DNA from 2 places in the Cupriavidus sp. FW306-01-F10A genome. Region 2 is predicted to be linked to the other one. Evidence: predicted binding sites of a transcription regulator. Region 2 holds the regulator's gene; the other holds the start of a gene.
The links. The regulator FliA, encoded in region 2, starts transcription of late flagellar genes. The targets are predictions, from matches to a motif close to CTAAAGTTTNNNNNNNNNNNGCCGNTA.
Positions count from the first base shown of each region.

Region 1: a site for FliA is predicted at 2,204-2,230, ahead of AC3WLF_RS28020 (FliC/FljB family flagellin). Genes of this name have one in related genera too.

Region 1 is NZ_JBYSYA010000029.1:51,697-56,699, reverse strand. Features, by position in the region: gene fliD (flagellar filament capping protein FliD) at 1-269, opposite strand, end outside; gene AC3WLF_RS28025 (flagellar protein FlaG) at 335-700, opposite strand; gene AC3WLF_RS28020 (FliC/FljB family flagellin) at 829-2,106, opposite strand; gene AC3WLF_RS28015 (RNA chaperone Hfq) at 2,322-2,648, opposite strand; gene AC3WLF_RS28010 (oxygenase MpaB family protein) at 3,399-4,355, opposite strand; gene AC3WLF_RS28005 (hypothetical protein) at 4,514-4,852, shown strand.
Region 2 is NZ_JBYSYA010000007.1:104,428-109,430, reverse strand. Features, by position in the region: gene flgC (flagellar basal body rod protein FlgC) at 1-203, opposite strand, end outside; gene flgB (flagellar basal body rod protein FlgB) at 228-635, opposite strand; gene flgA (flagellar basal body P-ring formation chaperone FlgA) at 882-1,673, shown strand; gene flgM (flagellar biosynthesis anti-sigma factor FlgM) at 1,835-2,143, shown strand; gene AC3WLF_RS12595 (flagellar protein FlgN) at 2,149-2,610, shown strand; gene AC3WLF_RS12590 (flagellar protein FlhE) at 2,679-3,116, opposite strand; gene AC3WLF_RS12585 (RNA polymerase sigma factor FliA) at 3,116-3,832, opposite strand; gene AC3WLF_RS12580 (MinD/ParA family ATP-binding protein) at 3,930-4,724, opposite strand; gene flhF (flagellar biosynthesis GTPase FlhF) at 4,736-5,003, opposite strand, start outside.

The DNA of each region.
Region 1 (5,003 bases), on a different contig from region 2:
GAAGTGCTCGTTGCGACGCCAAGCACGTCGGTATTGCTGGTCGTGGCCTTGACTAAGCTGAACGTCGCGGCTTCGGACAGCTTGGCGGCGGATGCCTGAAAGGCGGACAGGACGCTTTGCAGCGTGCCATAGGCGGACAACTTGGCCTGGTAGGCGGTCTGCTGGTTCTTCAGCATCGTCAGCGGCGCGCTTTCCGCGGTGGTCAGCTTGTCGAGCAGACCTTGCAGATCCAGGCCGGAAGCGCTGCCCAGGGAGGAGATGGATGCCATGGCTGTACCTCGTTTCTTATTGACGTCTTCAGGGAGATCGGAGAGATCTTCTTGCCTTCCGGGCTTCAGGCTGACTGGTGAACCAGCAGACCTTGGAGCTTGTTCATGGCGCGCGCGATTCGCATGATCTCTTCAGACGGCAACTGGCGGATCAGCTCGCCGGTGTCGCGGTCGATCACCTTGGTGATGACCTTGTGCGTGGTCTCGTCGATCTCGAACTGCAGGCCGATGGTGGTGGTGCGTAACGCATCGCTCAGTTCGCGGACCGCTGCCGACATGTCTTCCGGCAGGGTTTCCACGCTGTTGGCCGGGAAGCCGCCAGCCGCGCTCGCAGTACCAGCGGCGTTGCGGACTGGTGCCTGCGGCGCCGTGCCCGCGAAGGTGCGAGGCTGAGCAGAGGAGACTGCGGAAGCAGCGGAGGGTATGGCCATGGTCGGGTCTCGTCAGTCGTCGTAGTCGACACGGGGAAGTGCTAAGCAAGTGGTGGTCCGCTTGCTTAGCACTCCGGCAAAAAGCCGGGCCGAAGTGGCCCGGCTTTCTGCGGAGGGTTGCGGCGCGATTAACGCAGCAGCGACAGCACGCCTTGCGTGGTCTGGTTGGCTTGCGCCAGCACCGAGGTACCAGCCTGTTGCAGGATGTTGCCGCGGGTCATGTTCGACACTTCCGTGGCGTAGTCTGCGTCTTGGATGCGCGAGCGCGAGGACGACAGGTTGGTGATGGTCGTGCCCAGGTTCGAGATCACCGAGTCAAAACGGTTCTGCACGGCACCCAGCGAGCTGCGCAGGTCGTCCACGATCTTCAGGGCGGAGTCCAGCAGAGCCTTCGGGTTGTTCGAAGCCGTGCCCTTGTACTCGGTGGTAGTGCCCAGAACGATGGCGATACCGTCGGTGCCTGCGCCGTCAACGTCCGTCAGCGTGGCGGTGGTGTTGGTCAGGCTGTTCGTCTCGAAGTTGTGGCCTTGGATGGTGATGTAGCCAACGGCGGCACCGTTGGCATCGGCTGCCACCTTGATGTTGTACGCGGCGGCGGCAGCCTGCAGCGAGCCGTCCTGGTACGTGATCGTGTTGGCCGTCTTGGTCAGCGTTACGGCGCCAGTTGCGTCGGCAACGTTCACGGCGTACATGTCATCGCCGGACTTGGCGACGTATTGGGCGGTAGCGTTACCGTTCGAATCCAATACACGGTGCAGGCTCGTCGAGCCAGCCGCGACGCCGAGGCCGGTTTCCACGGCACTCATGTTGACGTTTTGCAATGCGCCGGACGCACCCACTTCCGTCACGGCGTCGCCGACCTTCGGCTGCGAACGTGCCACCGAGAAGCCAGACAGGCCCAGGGTCTTCGAGCTGATTTCCTTCAGGTTGATGGTGATCGTTTCGCCGTCATTGGCGCCCACTTGCACGGTCAGCGGCTTGGCGTTGCCGGACAGCACCTTCACACCGTTGAAGTCGGTCTGGGCCGAAGTGCGGTCGATTTCGTCCAGGCGCTGCTTGATTTCGTCCTGGATCGACTTCAGGTCGGAAGCCGAGTTCGAGCCCGTGGCGGCCTGCACGCTCAGTTCACGGATGCGTTGCAGGTTGTTGTTAACTTCGGTCAGCGCGCCTTCCGTCGTTTGCGCCAGCGAGATGCCATCGTTGGCATTACGCTGGGCTTGCGTCAGGCCGCGGATGTTGGAGGTGAAGCGGTTGGCGATGGCCTGGCCGGCAGCATCGTCCTTGGCGCTGTTGATGCGCAGGCCCGACGACAGGCGCTGGATCGCCGTGTTCAGCGACGATTGCGACGTATTCAGGTTGTTCTGAGTCATCAGAGACAACGAATTGGTGTTAATGACTTGCGCCATGGTACGACTCCTATATGCAAAGTTTTGGGCATTCCGGCTAGTGCCGTAACGTTGGCGGCCTGCTTTGCAGGGCGTAGAGTGCCTCCGTTGCTTGGGTTATCGACCGGGCAAGGCAAAGGTTTAGAGTGATCTCCGCGATAGTTTCGCGGGGTGCCGGCAGGGCGGGCTGAGGCCCCGCGCGGCAGGGCAGGAAGGCGCGTGGGGCGGGCGTTGGCCTAGCGGCGCTTGCTGGTGCGAGGGATGTAGATCGGCAGGAAGTCCGGCTCTGGAGCCAAATCCGGCGCCACCGCCGGCGCGTCCGGCGCATTGGCCAGCGTGACCAGGCAGATCGCCCGCTTGTAGACCACCGTGGGCCGGATGTCGTCCGGCTGCCGGCCAAGCAGCACCACGTAGTCGTCTGACGCCAGGACGAGGCCCTGCAGCCGGGCGCCGGTGGACAGGTGGACGATCACCGGGGCCTGGCTGGTGCTGTATGCCGCAAATTGTTGGTGTTGCAGTTGTTTCCGGCTGCGTGACTTGGGCCGGGTTTCCTTCTTCTTCACAACGACTCCGGAAGAGCCCGCTAGGGTTCTGGCGGCTGATAACAGTCCGTTGGCCGGCGGCTTGAGGTGCAGCGTGGCCAGGGCGGCAAGAGAAACATCCGCTCTCGGTAACGGCGCTGATGCCGGCGGTTGGCGCTGCCAGAAGAGAAGGGGAGTACTTCAGCGCCGAGAGTAGCAAAGTTTTTTCAAGCGTTGACGAACCGCACGCCGTTCCTGGAATAGAGGCTTTGCTCTATAAAAGTTGTTGCTCTCGAAGCTGCGATATTGTAACAGATTGTGCGCTGCCGCATACTGCGGTTAGAGCGTTGGGCCGGCAGGCGCCGGTCTGGGCCGGCCCGCGAGGAAATTGCCAGCCCATGCGAAAAATGCCCTGATGTAGCGTCAGGGCTAAAACCGCCAAAAGTGCGCAAACAATCTCATATCGTCATGAGGGAATCCCCTGATAGAAACAGGATTTACACCTCATGTAAGCGCGTTTATATTCTTGGCAAGAGCCTTTCAGCTCGAGCAGTCCTGGAAAGCCTACGAGCACCCCGCGCGTAGGCTTCTTTTTTTGCCTGCGTCGTTTGAATCGCGCTCTGTGGCGCTGTGGCTGGTGCGGCTGGTAAATCCGACCGGCCGTTCGGAATGCCCAAGGCGATTAAACGCCACTTTCGCGCCGTGCAATCCTCCGAAATGCGAGGGTTTTTGCCACTAATTCTCATTTCCCTTCAAGAAGTGTCCGCTGAACGCCGATAGTCGGCGCGGCCCTCAGCCGACCGTCGTGGCGGTGCCGCGGGCCACGCGCCGCCGTGCGCGCGCTGCCAGGCCGGCGCCCAGCACCCAGCGCAGCGCCGGTGCCAGCACATGCATGCCCGCGAGTGCTGCCGGGCGCCGTATCGAAGGGCCGTCCAGGCCGAGCTGTTGCCGTGCCCACGGCGGCAGCAGTGCGATGCCCGCGTCGGCCATGATCCGCACCGCCGGCTGCAGCAGCGGGTTGGCCACCGGCATCTTCCGCACCAGCCGCACTACTTCGCTGGTGCGTTCGCTGGCCAGCAGCGCAGGCCGCATGGCCTCCAGGTAGGCCGTGACTTCGGCGCGCGAGCACGGCACGTCGGCTGCGCCCAGCATCTGGGCGATGCGCGCAACCTCGTCGTAGTAGCGATCCTGCTCGGTGCCGCTCAGTGGTCCGACATAGCGCAGGTAGCCAGCCAGGAAGCTCGAGACCTCGGCCACGTGCACCCACGTCAGCAACGCCGGGTCGGAGGCGGCATAGTGCCGCCCGTCCGGGGCCACGCCGACCACGCCGGCATGGATGCGCCGTACGCGCCCGATCAGCGCCATGGCATCGGCACGGCTGCCGTAGGTGGTGCCGGCGATGAACTGCGCGGTGCGCCCCAGGCGCCCCTGCATGTCGGTGCGAAAGCTGGAGTGGTCCCAGACCCCGGCCAGCGCCAGCGGATGCAGCGTCTGCAGCAGCAGCGCACTGACGCCGCCCGCGAGCATTGCCGGAAAGTCGGCATGCACGCGCCAGCAGACCGCGTCGGGCCCGAACAGGCCGGGATCGCCCGGCGGGTTGTCGTAGTCGAGGGTCAGGCCGGAATTGCTGCGGGTCAGCGCGCGCACGTGCGCGCCGGCGCGCTCGCGCAGCCTGGTGGAGAGATGGTTCAGCGGGCCGCGTCGTGGCTGCGCAGAGCGGCCGGCGGCGGGGTCGGTAAAGCTGGACAAGGCCGGTGCCTGAATCGGGAAGTCAGGGCCAGCATACACGGGATGCGGGGCGATGTGCGCGGGGTCAAGCCGCTGCTCTTGCCGCAAAAAGGGCCGGAGCCCCCTTGCGGGAGTCCCGGCCTGTCAATCTCCGGCGTATGCCCCTGCGGCCGCACCGCATGTTGCTGCCGCACATACCCGGAAAGCTGCCTGTTGTCGTGGCTGGTGCGGCTTACTTACGGCTGGCGTTGTCCGCCTTGCTGGCCACCCTGTTGCCCGCCCTGGCCGCTTTGCTGGCCGCTGCGTTGGCCGCTTTGCTGGCCCGGTTGCGAGCTGCCGCGATCCTGCTGCTGTTGTTGGTCCTGCTTGCGGTCCTGGTTACCCATCTGACCGCCGCCTTGTTGTTGTCCCGGCTGCTGCTGGCTGCCGCGCTGGCCAGATTGTTCCTGCTGCTTCTGTTCCTGCGGCTTCTGGCCCGACTGCGATTGACCCGGCTGTTGCTGCTGTCCCATTGCTAGCTCCTTGACGCGGCGAACTGCCGCATCCCCTGTTTCGCAATCGCCATGCCAAGCATGGAAGGACCGGGGTGCCGCCAGCAATGGCCTGTAGCGGGGGATGCAGCACATCACGCGGCGGGCGCTTTTACAACGGGCGGCCCGATTTACACAC
Region 2 (5,003 bases):
ACGCCTCGCACCTGCACGCCGCCGATGTCCGTCTGCCCCGGCGTGGGCGCCATGCCAAACACGACCTGCTTGGCGCGATAGGCCTGGCCGTCGGGGCTGACCACGCTGTCGGCATTGGCCAGGTTGGAAGCGGTCACGTTCATGCGCTGCGACTGCGCGGCCATGGCCGAGCCCGCGACGTCGAAGATGTTCATTGCCGGCATGCGCTCTCTCCCTTACTGCTCGATTTATTGCTGGATCGCGGCCAGCATGGTCTTGATCTTGGAATTCATCACCGTCAGGCCGGACTCGAAGTGCACGGCGTTGTCGGCGAAGGCCACGCGCTCGGCATCCATTTCCACGGTGTTGCCGTCGACGCTGGACTGCAGCGGGATGCGGTAGGCCAGGTCGAATTCCTCGCGCCCCGGGGCCTGCGCGGGCAGATGGCGCACCGAGGTGGTGGACAGCGACATGCCTTCATTGCGGTGGCCGCGTTCGACGCTCTGCGCCAGCGTGCTGGAGAAATCAAAATCGCGCGCCTTGTAGCCGGGCGTGTCCGCGTGCGCGATGTTGGAGGCAATCACCGACTGCCGCTGGTTGCGCAGGCTCAGCGCTTCCTGCTGGAAACGTAGTGCCGCGTCGAGTCTGTCAATCATCCTGGCATCTCCCTGCTCACATGAACGGAGCGAACGACCTTCTTCAGGGTTGCCATCTTAGGCGGCGACCTGTCACGCCAATCGGATGAATAAGGACGGGAAATCCATGCATTTCGGCCCGCCCTCGCGCGAGGGGCTGCCTACAATGGGACCCCGATGACAGATGTAGACGGGGCGCGCAGCCAGTCACGGGGCCGGGCGCCAGGCATGCCGTGCATGCCGTGCCGTCCTTGCCGGGAAGTCCAGATGAAACAGAATCGCCGCAACGCCCGCAGCCTGGCGCAAGCCCTGCTGGCGGCCTGCCTGCTTGGCCCGGCCGCCGCCGGTGCCGCGCCCGCGCAGGTCATGCCCGTCGCCATGCAGGCGCCGGCCGCGCACGGGCAGCAGCAGGCCGCTCATGCAGGCAATCCCGCTGCCAGCCCCTTTGCCGAAGACCCCGCGCGCGTTGCCGTGGAACGCTTCCTGCTGCAGCAGACCGCCGGCCTGCCGGGCAAGGTCAGCGTGCAGGTGGCACCGCCTTCGGGTGGGCGCGCGCCGGATTGCCTTGCGCCCGACCCGTTCCTGCCCGCCGGCACGTCGCCGTGGGGCCGCGTCTCCGTCGGCGTGCGCTGCGGCGGTGAGCGGCCGTGGGTGCGCTACATGCAGGCGCGCGTGGCGGTGCTGACCGATTACTACGTCGCCGCGCGCGCGCTGGGCCCGGGCGAGCCGGTCGGCCAGGCCGATATCGAAGTCCGCCAGGGCGACCTGGGCACGCTGCCGCGCGCGGTGATCACCGACCCGGCGCAGCTTGCCGGCGCGCTCACCGCCAACCGTATTGCCGCCGGCTCACCGATACGCGCCGACCTGCTGCGCAAGGCCATCGCCGTGCGCCAGGGCCAGACCGTCACCGTGGCCGTGGAAGGCGATGCCTTCCAGATCACCAGCGAAGGCAAGGTGCTGGCCGACGCCGCCACCGGCAACACCGTGCAGGTGCGCCTGCGCAGCGGCCAGGTGGTCAACGGGCTGGTGCGCAGCGGTGACACCGTGGTGCTGCAGTAACCCCCCGAAAGTGCCTTGATCGTGGCCAAAAGACTGGAAACCCGTGGCGGGCGGCATGCGAAAATGCCGCCGAAACCGCCGCGCGGCGAAATCGGGGCGAGCGCCCTAAAGAATTCGCCGGCGCGACCGTAATGCCATAGGAAACCAGCAAGGAACGCCCCGTGAAGATCAACCACACCGCCTCGTCCCGGCCCGCCGACGCCCCTGCGGACGCCGCCGCCGCCCGGCCCCAGGCCGCGCCGGCCAGCGCCGCGGCGCCGTCCGCCGGCCTGAGCGTCAGCCCGCTGGCCGCCCAGGTGCGCGACATCAGCGCCCGCCTGACGCAGCCCGCGGACGACGATATCGACACCGCCAAGGTCGAAGAGATCCGCCAGGCCATCGCCGAGGGCCGGATCAGGATCGACCCGGGCAAGATTGCCGACGGCCTGCTCGCGACCCTGCGCGAGCTTGGCCAGGCTGAACCCCGATAGCCCAAATGAACCAGAGCCTGATCCAGTCCCTGCAGCGCGAAACCGAAGGCATCCAGGCCTTCGGCCAACTCCTCGCCGAAGAGCGCGACGCCCTCAAGCGGGGCGACTTCCAGTCCCTGAGCGGACTGCTGACGCGCAAGGTTGAACTGGGCCAGGCCCTGTCCCGCCAACTCAAGGCCCGCGAAGCCCAGATGGGCGCGCTGGGCCTGCGCGCCGGCCCCGAAGGCCAGCTGCTCGGCCGCCAGGTCGACCCGGCCGTGGCCGATGCCTGGCGCGGGCTGATCTTTGCGGCCTGCACCGCGCGTGACGCCAATGCGCTCAACGGGGCGGTTGTGGACGCCCATCTCGACTTCACCCGTGAAGCCATCCAGGCGCTGCGCCAGCATAGTGGCGGGGATGCGGGGTTGTATGGGAAGGATGGGAAGGCGGCGGCTGGGGTGGGTGGGGTGAGTCTGGCGGCGGGTTGAGGGGATCGCCAGATGTTCCGTTCTTTCGTCACTTATTCAGAAGTGACGAAAGAACGGAACATTCACTCCTACCGAAACCCCACCACCACCTCATTACTCCGCCCCTGAAGCACCGGCACCAGGCTCCCCTGCCCCGGCACCCGGAACGCAAATACAAAGCCCTTGGTGGCATCATCCCCGAAGAACGCATCGGTCTTCCCTTCCGCCTGCGGCAGCAGCACGCAGCGCTGGGCATTGCAGAGATAGGCTTGCAGTTCCAGCGGTGGGGTCTTGGCGAAGCTGTAGCGCCAGCGCACCGAGGTGATGACCCCTTCTGACTGCGGCAAGACGCCGGTGGGCAGGATCGGCGGCGACACCGCGCGCTGTCCGCGGCAGTGGAGTGCCGGCCCGTTGACCGATCCGGTCCAGGCATGGCGGGTGCCGCCCTCAATGGCGGCCCAGGCGCAGGCCGATACGGCAGCCAGCAGCCAGCAAGCGCCGCGCGCGGCGCGGCCCAGCGCCTGCATCACAGCAAGCCGCGCAACTGGTTGCGCAGCCGCGTGATCGCCTGGCCGCGGATCTGGCACACGCGCGACTCGGTCACATCGAGCACCGCGCCGATTTCGCGCAGGTTCAGTTCCTGGTCATAGCACAGCGACAGCACCAGCTTTTCGCGCTCGGGCAGGCGTTCGATGGCGCGCACCAGTGCCTCGCGCATGCCGCTTTCCATCAGCACGGTCAGCGGGTTGCCGTCATCGCTGCCGCCAAGGTGCCGGTCCAGGAAGTCTTCTTCGCCGGAGCGCTCGAAATCCTCGTAGTGCAGCAGCTGGCAGCCATAGACCTCATTGAGCAGCAACTGGTATTCGTCCAGCGCCATCTCCATGGCCTCGGCCACTTCGGAGTCGACCGGTGCGCGCCCGAGCTTCTGCTCCAGCCCGCGCTGCGTGCGCTCGATGCGCCGGGTGAACTGGCGCAGGCTGCGCGACTGCCAGTCGTTGGCGCGCACCTCGTCAAGCATGGCGCCGCGGATACGCTGGCTGGCATAGGTTTCGAAGCGCGCGCCGTGGGTGTCTTCATAACGCTTGGCGGCATCCAGCAGGCCGATCATGCCGGCCTGGATCAGGTCGTCGATCTGCACGCTGGCAGGCAGCCTGGCGGCCAGTTGCAGGGCGATGCGGCGCACCAGCTGTGCATGCGCCTTGACCACATCGGCCTGTTCGAGCTTTCCCTGGATCGTGTACATGGTGCAATTCTCGTGAATGCTGGATTGCTGGACCGCCGCAACGTGCGGCGGGGGCTGGCTCAGGGTCTGGTTCGGTTGGATGGCATGGCTGGCAGGCTCAGGCCATTGCGGCTGCGGGCGCGGGGGCGGACGTGTCCGCGCGCAGCGGCCAGGCGCCGATGCTGCCGGCGGTGCGGCGCAGCGCGGTGGTGGCCGGCGCCGCCGGAAACGCCTCGACCACGCAGCGCCCCAGTTGCACGCCGCGCGCCACCAGCGGGTCCGACGGCAGCCAGCCCGCGCACAGCGCCTCGACGCCCAGGTACTGGCTGGCCGTGCGCGCCAGGTTGCGCAGGATCGCCTGCACCGTAGCCTCGCTCGCCGCCATGTTGACGATCAGGTGGAACTGGCGCCAGGCATACAAGTGGTGCAGGCGCTTGATGCAGGCATAGGCGGCGGTGATCGACGCCAGCTCAGGCCGCATCACGATCAGCACATTGTGTGCGCTGCCCGCTAGCGCCGACAGCGCGCCGTCGGCATCGACGCAGGCATCCACCAGCACGCTGCGGAAACCGCTCGCAGCAGCAGCCGGCAAGGCGCTGCCCGGCACAGGCCGGCCAGCCGGCAGCACCGACAGCACGCCACCGGGACCGGTGCCTGCCGCAGCGTCCAGCGGCAGTCGGCCTGCGCTGACATCGGCCAGGGTGCCGGCGGGCCTGGCGCCGGACAGCCGCGTGGCGCGCGCCGCGGCGGCGTCTTCGTCGACCAGCAGCACGCGTTCGCCCTGCATGGCCAGCGCGTGCGACAAGCCCAGCGCCACGGTGGTGGCGCCGGCACCGCGTTCGCTGGCGACCACGGCGATGCGGCGCGTCGTGCGCGGCGCCAGCATCCGGCGCAGGCTCTCGGCCTGGTCCATGGCGAGGGCGCTCACTGCAGCACCTCCATCGTTTCAGCGGACACGGCGCTGCCGCGGCCCGGATAGTTTTCCAGCACGTCGAGCAATGCCAGCATGCGGCCCATGCCTTCATTGAGCACCGTGCCCGGCACCGGCACGCCCTGGCGCACGGTGCGGCCAGCCAGGCGCGCGAGGAAGGCGGGCGCGGCCGCGGTCGGCGCGTGTTCCAGGCGCAGCACGGACAGGCCCAGCTGCAACGCGGCCAGCGCGGCGCCGGCGGCGTGGCCGTTTTCGGCGTCC